Regions from separate parts of the Kitasatospora sp. NPDC057904 genome, predicted to be linked through region 1. Evidence: riboswitches for the same ligand, from Rfam matches in the RefSeq annotation. Region 1 holds a riboswitch; the other holds the start of a gene.
The links. Region 1 has a riboswitch for cobalamin ahead of ACFVSN_RS20005 (HoxN/HupN/NixA family nickel/cobalt transporter). Riboswitches for the same ligand answer to the same signal wherever they lie in the genome.

Region 2: it holds a riboswitch for cobalamin, as region 1 does, so the genes downstream of both, metE (5-methyltetrahydropteroyltriglutamate--homocysteine S-methyltransferase) here and ACFVSN_RS20005 (HoxN/HupN/NixA family nickel/cobalt transporter) in region 1, are expected to answer to the same signal.

Annotation. Positions count from the first base shown of each region.
Region 1 covers NZ_JBHVOL010000007.1:229,918-234,371, forward strand. Annotated here, with positions in the region: gene rpsN (30S ribosomal protein S14) at 1-46, opposite strand, end outside; gene rpmB (50S ribosomal protein L28) at 46-282, opposite strand; gene rpmG (50S ribosomal protein L33) at 417-581, shown strand; gene ACFVSN_RS20000 (type B 50S ribosomal protein L31) at 663-914, shown strand; gene ACFVSN_RS20005 (HoxN/HupN/NixA family nickel/cobalt transporter) at 1,033-2,142, opposite strand; cobalamin riboswitch at 2,175-2,367, opposite strand; gene ACFVSN_RS20010 (ArsR/SmtB family transcription factor) at 2,450-2,833, shown strand; gene ACFVSN_RS20015 (hypothetical protein) at 2,887-4,454, shown strand, end outside.
Region 2 covers NZ_JBHVOL010000001.1:179,407-183,860, forward strand. Annotated here, with positions in the region: gene metE (5-methyltetrahydropteroyltriglutamate--homocysteine S-methyltransferase) at 1-2,264, opposite strand, end outside; cobalamin riboswitch at 2,416-2,653, opposite strand; gene ACFVSN_RS00850 (putative Ig domain-containing protein) at 2,829-4,454, opposite strand, start outside.

The DNA of each region.
Region 1 (4,454 bases):
TCTCGCGCCGCCGTTCGTTCTTGGCGATCTTGCTCTGCTTCGCCATCAGACCTTCTCCCCCCGGGCCCGGATCCGGGCGACGGCGGCCTCGACCCCGATCGCGTCGATCGTGCGGATCCCCTTGGCGCTGAGCGTGAGCCGGACGTACCGGCCCTCGCCCGGCAGCCAGTAGCGCTTGCGCTGGATGTTGGGGTCGAAGCGCCGCGGGGTGCGGCGGTGCGAGTGCGAGATCGCGTTGCCGAAGCCCGGCCGGCGGCCGGTGAGCTGGCAGTGGGCGGACATGGGGGCTCCCAAAACGGTCCGGGAATGGGCGGGACGGAGGTCACGTTACCCCAGATGAAAATGACATCCATTTCGGTGTACGGTTCCAACCCGGCCCCGAACCGCCGCACCACCCGACCCCTCCGGAGGACCTCATGGCCCGCAGCGAACTGCGCCCCGTCATCAAGCTCCGCTCCACCGCCGGCACCGGCTACACGTACGTGACCCGCAAGAACCGCCGGAACGACCCGGACCGGATGGTGCTGCGCAAGTACGACCCGGTCGCGCGCGAGCACGTCGACTTCCGCGAAGAGCGCTGACCGAAGAGCGCCGGAACGAAGAACGTCGAAACGAAGAACGTCGAACGAAGAGCGCTGATCCCCCGCCGAGGAGGCACCCCCATGAAGCCCGGAATCCACCCCGCCTACCGGCCCGTCGTCTTCCGCGACAAGGTCGGCGGCCTCTCCTTCCTCACCCGCTCGACGGTCACCAGCGACCGCACGGTCGAGTGGGAGGACGGCAACACCTATCCCGTCATCGACGTCGAGATCTCCTCGGCGAGCCACCCCTTCTACACCGGCCAGTCCCGCGTGCTCGACACCGCGGGCCGCGTCGAGCGCTTCCGCCAGCGCTACGGCGACCGGCACAGCTGACCCGGCGCAGCCGGCCCGGAACGCGCGCGACGGCGCCTCCCCACCGTGGGGAGGCGCCGTCGCGGCAGGCGTGCGGCAGGCGTGCGGCAGGCGTGCGGCAGGCGTGCGGCAGCCGTGCTCAGGAGCGTTCGGCGCCCCAGCGCTTCTCGACCCCGGCCAGCTTCCAGTACGCGATCGCCGCGGCCCAGACGACGACGAACAGCCCGGCGATCGCGTAGCCGACGTTGTCGAGCGAGATGTCCGCGATCCAGCCGGTGACCGGATCGGTCAGGTCCAGCTTCTCGTGCAGCACGCCGACCAGCTCGATCGTGCCGATGATGAACGCCACCGCGATCGACAGACCGGTGATCGTCAGGTTGTAGTACACCTTGCGCACCGGGTTGGAGAACGCCCACTGGTACGCGAAGTTCATGAACGTCCCGTCCAGCGTGTCGAACAGGCTCATCCCCGCCGCGAACAGCAGCGGCAGGCAGACGATCGCGTACCAGGGCAGCCCGGCGGCCGCGCCCGAACCGGCCATCACCATCAGGGTCACCTCGGTCGCGGTGTCGAAGCCGAGGCCGAGCACCATGCCCACCGGGAACATCTGGCCGGGCCGGGTGATCGAGCGGGTCGCCCGGTTCAGCACCCGGGCCATGAAGCCGCGCGAGTTCAGGTGCTGCTCCAGCTCGGCCTCGTCGTACTGCCCCGCGCGCATCGCCCGGAACACCTTCAGGATGCCGAGCAGCGCCGCCAGGTTGAGCGCGCCGATCAGGTAGAGGAACGCGCCTGAGGCCGTCGTGCCGACCATGCCGAGCCACTGGTGGGTCGTCGACTCGTCGTCCATCAGCGTGTTCGCCAGCTGCGCGCCGCCCGCGACCAGGGCGGCCATGACGACCACCATCGACGAGTGCCCGAGGGCGAACCAGAAGCCCACCGAGACCGGCCGCTTGCCGTCGGCCATCAGCTTGCGGGTGGTGTTGTCGATCACCGCGATGTGGTCGGCGTCGAACGCGTGCCGCATGCCGAGCGTGTACGCCGTGATGCCGAGGCCCACCCCGAAGACCTGGGTGCCGACGGCGTAGTTGTGCGGCGCCACCAGGAAGACGAGGGTCCCGAACGCCACGACGTGCATGGCCAGGATCACCCCCATCAGCCCGGCGGTGCGGACGGTGTCCTCTCTCCTCCACCGGAAGGTGGGCAGCACGGCGGGCGCGGCCTCGGGGGCGGCGGTTTCGGGCAGGGTCATCTTCGGATCACGCTCCAGCACCTCGTGGAAAGACGTTCGTGAGATGCCGTGGCCGGTCTCCTGGCTGACGGGGCTCCCGTACCCGCCTTCCCAGGCGCGCGAAGCGCCCAGTGGCGTCTGGGTACGGGCGGACTCCCCCGATCACAGTGGCGAGGGCCGCTCCGGACTGGGACCCCTGAGGGTCCGTCACCGGTCTTCCCGAGCACCACGGCGGGGAACACCGTAGGGGTCCCGGGCCGACCCTTGCAAGGCTGCGCACCTACGCAGGTGTCCAGGATCACAGGTCGTGAGCTGCCAGAATGTCCGCATGCATCTCGTACCGGCCGACCGCGCGGGCCACCGCACCATCGACGGACACCGGGTCTGTGAGGCCATCGCCGCGATCGGCGACGCCGCGCACGTCCGCTCGTGGTCCGAGCGGTTCTCCCTGCTCGCCGACCCCGGGCGGCTCGCGATCCTGCTCGCCCTGCACCGCGCCGGACCGCTCGCCGTCACCGACCTCGCCGTCGCCACCGGCATGCGCGACCCGGCCGTCTCACAGGCCCTGCGGCTGCTGCGGACGGCCGGCGTGGTCACCGGGGACAAGGACGGACGCGTCGTGCGCTACCGGCTCGTCGACGAGAGCATGCGCCCCCTCCTCGACGAGTGCGCCGCGGCCGACCACGAGGAGCCCGCCGCCGCGGCGGGCTGACCTCCCGGGCCTGAATCACCGCGGGGAGCCGACCCGATGAGTACGATCATGGCGTGCCGACCCACCCCCACGCCTGGCCCGCCGACCGCTGGAACACCCGGCCGGTCAGGGCGCGCGTGCTGGCGGTCGCCCGCACCCTCACCTCCGCCACCCGGGTCCTCGACGTCCTCACCCTCCTGAACCGCGACGGCATCGAGCGCTACGCCACCGTCAACCCCGGCTCCGCCTTCGCCGACGGCCTCGACGACTACCTGCGCGGCCTGCCCGGCATCACCCTGCTGGACTGGGAGGACGCCGTCCGGCACCGCTTCGACCTGGCCGTCGCCTGCGCCGTCCACTCCTCGATGCACCGCCTCGACGCCCGGCTCGTCGTCCTCCCGCACGGCGCCGGCTACAACCGCCTGGTGACCGAGTCCACCGGCGACACCGTCAGCGCAGCCGGCCTCTCCCGCAACGAACTCACCCACCACGGCCGGGTCTTCGTCGACGTCCTCGGCCTCTCCCACCCGGAACAGCTCGACCGGCTGCGGGTCTCCTGCCCCGAGGCACTGGACGTCGCCCAGGTCGTCGGCGACCCGTGCTTCGACCGCATGCTCCGCAGCCTGCGCCTGCGCGACTCCTACCGGGCCGCCCTCGGCGCCGTCGACGGCCGGCGGCTCGTCGTCGTCAACTCCACCTGGAGCGAGCACTCGTTATTCGGCCGCCGCCCCGACCTGCCCCGGCGCCTCGTCCGCCGGCTCCCCGCCGACGAGTACGCGGTCGCCGTCGTCCTCCACCCCAACATCTGGAACCGGCACGACCCCGAGGCCCTGCTCGACGACGCCCGGCGGATGGGCCTGCGCCTCGTCCCGCCCCACCAGGGCTGGCAGGCCGCCCTCGTCGCCGCCGACTGCCTGATCGGCGACCATGGCTCGGTGTCCGTCTACGGCGCCGCCCTGGAACGCCCCACCCTGCTCGTCGCCACCGGCGCCGCCGAACTCGACCCGCACTCCCCCAGCCACGCCTTCGGCCAGGCCGCCCCGGCACTCGACCCGGACGGCGACCTCGCCGCTCAGCTCGAACAGGCCCTGCAGAAGCAGGACCCGGCCGCCCTGCGCCCGATCACCGACCGCTCCCTCGCCCGCCGCGGCCGCTCCGCCGAGGTGCTGCGCCCACTGCTCTACTCCTTCCTGGACGGACTGGACGAACCGGACGACGAACCGCTCCTGCCGCCCTACCCCAAGCCGGTCCCCCGCCCCGGCACCCCCGAAGGCCCGACGGCCTACGACGTCGAGGCCGCGAGCGAGGGCACCGAGGTCAGCCTGCGGCGCTACCCCTTCGACCCCGGCGACCACAGCCCGCGCGGCTTCCACGCCCTCACCGACGAACACCCGGGCGACGCCCTGCGCTACACCGCCGAGGTCCTCGCCCGGACCGAGACGCGCGCCGAAGTCCCCGCCGGACGCTGGCTCGCCGACACCGCCGCCGCGCTCCCCGGCCTCGCCGTCGCGGTGGCCGCCCTCGGCCCGGCCCGCCACCTCGTCCGGCTGCGCACCGGCCTGCTGCTGGAAGCCCGCGCCGAACGGACCTGGGGCAGCGCCGAACCCCGCCTCGACCCGCTGCTCCTCGGCTCCGCCGTGGC
Region 2 (4,454 bases), on a different contig from region 1:
AGGGAGGCGCGGGTCTCCGCCCAGCCGCGGGTCTTCAGGCCGCAGTCGGGGTTGACCCACAGGCGCTCGGCCGGGATCGCCGCGAGGCCCGCGCGCAGCAGCGCCACGGCCTCCTCGGTGCTCGGCACGCGCGGGGAGTGGATGTCCCACACCCCCGGACCGACCTCGCGCGGGTAGCCCGCCCCGGCCAGTTCCCCGGCCACCTCCATGTGCGAGCGCGTCGCCTCCAGGGAGATGACGTCCGCGTCGAGCTCGTCGATCGCCGTCATGATCGCACCGAACTCGGCGTAGCACATGTGCGTGTGGATCTGGGTGTCGGCGCGGACGCCGGAGGTGGCGACGCGGAAGGCCTCCGTCGCCCAGTCCAGGTAGGCCAGGCGGCCGGCGGCCCGCAGCGGGAGGGTCTCGCGCAGGGCCGGCTCGTCGACCTGGACGACGGCCGCGCCGGCGGCCTCCAGGTCGGTGACCTCGTCGCGCAGGGCGAGGGCGACCTGGCGGGCGGTCTCGGCGAGCGGCTGGTCGTCGCGCACGAAGGACCAGGCGAGCATGGTGACCGGGCCCGTCAGCATGCCCTTGACCGGGCGGTCCGTCAGGCCTTGCGCGTAGCGGAACCAGTCGACGGTCATCGGGTACGGGCGGGAGATGTCCCCGGCCAGGACCGGCGGGCGGACGTAGCGCGTGCCGTAGGACTGCACCCAGCCGTGCCGGGTGGCGAGGTAGCCAGTGAGCTGCTCGGCGAAGTACTGGACCATGTCGTTGCGCTCGGGCTCGCCGTGGACGAGGACGTCGAGGCCCGCCTTCTCCTGGTAGGCGATGACCTCGCGGACCTCCGCCTCCATGCGCTCCCGGTAGGCGGCGGCGTCGATCCGTCCCGCGTTCAGGTCGGCGCGCGCGAGGCGCAGTTCGGTGGTCTGCGGGAAGGAGCCGATGGTGGTGGTCGGCAGCAGGGGGAGGCCGAGGCGGGCGCGCTGGGCCTCGGCGCGCTGCGGGTAGGCCTGGGCGCGGCGGGTGTCGTCGAGGGTGACGGCGGCGGAGCGGGCGCGGACGGCCGGGTCCCGGGTGATCGGCGAGCCGGCCCGGGAGGCGAGGTCGGCGCGGTTGGCGGCGAGGTCGGCGGTGATCGCCCCGGTGCCCTCGCGCAGGCCGCGGGCCAGCAGCGCCGCCTCCGCGGCCTTCTGCTTGGCGAAGGCGAGCCAGCGCAGGATCTGCGGGTCGACGTCGCGTTCGGCGGAGGCGTCGATCGGCACGTGCAGGAGGGAGCAGGACGGCGCGACGTCGACCCGGTCGGCGAGCCCGAGCAGGGTGGCCAGGGTGGCGAGCGACTGCTCCAGGTCGTTGATCCAGATGTTGCGCCCGTCGACCACGCCGGCCACCAGCCGCTTGCCCGGCAGCCCGCCGGCGGCGGCGAGGTCGTCCAGGTTGGCGGCGGCAGGTCCTGTGAAGTCCAGCGCCAGACCCTCGACCGGGGCCTTGGCGAGGACCGGGAGCGCCTCGCCCAGGCGGTCGAAGTAGCTCGCGACCAGCAGCTTCGGACGGTCGGTCAGCGTGCCCAGCTCGCGGTAGGCGCGGGCGGCGGCGTTGAGCTCGGCGGGGGTGCGGTCCTGGACGAGCGCGGGCTCGTCCAGCTGCACCCACTCGGCGCCGGCGGCCTGCAGAGCGGCGAGCAGCTCCGCGTACACGGGCAGCAGCCGGTCGAGCAGGGTGATCGGCCGGAAGTCGTCGTCGACGCCGGGGGCGGGCTTGGCCAGCAGCAGGTAGGTGACCGGCCCGACCAGCACCGGGCGGGCGGCGTGACCGAGCGCGAGGGCCTCCCGCAGTTCGCCGACCGCCTTGGCCGGATCGGCGGCGAAGGCCGTGCCCGGCCCCAACTCGGGTACCAGGTAGTGGTAGTTGGTGTCGAACCACTTGGTCATCTCCAGCGGCGCGACGTCCTGGGTGCCGCGCGCCATGGCGAAGTACCCGTCCAGCGGGTCGGCATCGACGGCGTCCCGGTGGCGGGACGGGATGGCGCCGACCGCGACGGTGGTGTCCAGCACGTGGTCGTAGAGCGAGAAGTCCCCGGTCGGGATCTCCTCGATGCCGGAGTCGGCGAGCTGCTGCCAGTTCCCCCGGCGCAGGTCGGCGGCGGTGGCGAGCAGCGTCTCGGCGGTGACGGCGCCCTTCCAGTACCCCTCGATCGCCTTCTTGAGCTCCCGGCCCCGGCCCTGGCGGGGGTAGCCGTACGCGGTGGCGAGGGTCGCCGCGGCTGCGGACTTCATGGTCAAGGGACTCTCCTTCGCGAGTCTGTCTCTCAAGTACCCGGCGACGGGACGAGGACGCGAAGGGATGACGCACCGGGCGAACCGCTGCACGGGCAGCTCCGCCTGGTGTGGTCGCCGACCCGCCCTCGAGGTCACCGGATGGCCGCGCGCGAACGGTCGCACGCGGGCAGCGGGCAGGTCTTCGGACTCGTGGGCACGGCCGGCCCTTGAAGGGCGGTCACCTACTGGCCGTCGCTTCCCAGACCCGGCCCGGGCCCAGTGCGTATGACGGCGGTCGTTCCCACTCACCGCTGCGGGGCAGTCCCGGACTGGCCAGTTGAAAGGCGTCACCGGGTTCCCTCTTGCGACGCCCCGCCTGGCGGACGGGGCGAACCAGCTGCACGGCCAGCCTACGGCCTATCCGCGGTCGCTTCGTCGGGGATTCGGCCATTCGTCCGGATGCTGAGACGACGTCAGGAGACGACGTCGGGATTCGGCGCCACCGCGGACGTGCCGGTGGGGCCGCAGTCGGCTGCGGCCCCACCTGTCGTACCTGTCGTACCTGTCGTACCTGTGGTGCTCGGTCGGTCAGGAGGCGTTGAGGGCCGTGTCGTCGATCACGAAGCTGGTCTGGAGCGAGGCGTCCTCGGTGCCGGTGAACTTGATGGTGACGCTCTGCCCGGCGAAGGAGGAGAGGTCGTAGGTGTGCAGGGTGTAGCCGTTGGCCGCGTTGACGTTGGAGAAGGTGGCCAGGGTGGTGGAGTTGGCCTGGACGGTGAGCTTGTCGTAGGCCGTGGTGCCGGTCTCGGCGGTGTCGATGTGCAGCCAGAAGCCGAGCGACGCCTTGCAGCCGGCCGGGATCGTGACGGTCTGGCTCAGGGTGTCGGTGTGGCTGCTGCCGTAGCCGTCGAGCCACGCCTTCCAGGAGCCGGAGCGGGCGGCCTCGCTCGCGGAGTTGTCGATCACGCCGGCGGTCGCGGTCCAGGGCGAGGCGCTACCCGTCTCGAAGCCCGGGTTGCCGAGCAGTTGGCCCGCACCGGTGCAGCCGCCGCCCTGGGCTGACACGGCCCAGGTGAAGCTCGTCGAACCGGAGGCGTTGGTGGCGTCCTTCGCCGTCACCGTCACGTTGTACGTGCCCGCCGTCGACGCCGTGCCGCTGATCAGGCCGCTGGAGGCGTCGATGGACAGCCCGGTCGGCAGGCCGCTCGCGCTGTACGTCAGGCTCTGGCCGGAGGCGGAGTCCGTCGCGCGGATCTGCAGGGAGGCGGCGCTGCCCGTGGTGGTGCTCTGGTTGCCCGGGTTGGTGACCGTCACGGTGTTGCCCGTGCTGGTGCCGGCCCGGAAGGCGGTCGGGCCGTTCGGCGTGCCGAGGCCGGTCGGGCCGTCGTAGCCGGAGCCCGCGGTGCACAGGTAGGACGGGGAGCAGGTGCCGTTGGCGCCGCTGGTCACGTCGTTGAGCGCACTCGTGTGCTGGTACGGGTACTGGGACGGGTAGTCGCTCGCGCCCGGGGTGCCGGCGTCGGCGTAGACGGCGGCGATGATCGGCGACGAGGCGCTGGTGCCGCCGTAGACGGCCCAGCCGCTGCCGCCGTAGGTCTGGTAGACGGCGACGCCGGTGGCCGGGTCGGCGACCGCGGACACGTCGGCGACGGTCCGGTTGGAGCAGCCGCTGTCGCTCTGCCAGCTCGGCTTGGGGTCGTAGGCCGAGCAGCCGGAGCCGGCGCCGTTGCCGCCCGAGCTGGAGCCCCAGACGGTCTCGTGCCAGCCGCGCGCGCTGGAGTCGCGGGTCAGCGAGGTGCCGCCGACGGCGGTGACGTACTGGGAGGCCGCCGGGTACTCGGTGCCGTAGCCGGAGTCGCCCGAGGACACGGTGATGGCGACGCCGGGGTGGTTGAAGTACTGGCTGTCCGAGGAGGTGTCGGTGGAGTCCTCGGGGCCGCCGTAGCTGTTGGACACGAACTTCGCGCCCTGGGCGACGGCCTGGTTGACGGCGGCGCCGAGGTCGGCCATGTTCGCCGAGCTCGCCTCGACCAGCAGGATGTGGGCGTTCGGGGCGGCGGCGGAGACCATGTCGACGTCGAGGGAGATCTCGCCCGCCCAACCGGTGTCGCCGGCCGGGTAGTTGGTGCCGCCGTTCTGGTCGATCTTCTTGAAGCAGCCGTTGGCGGTGGTGCACGCAGGCAGCCCGTACTGCGCGCGGTAGGTCGCCAGGTC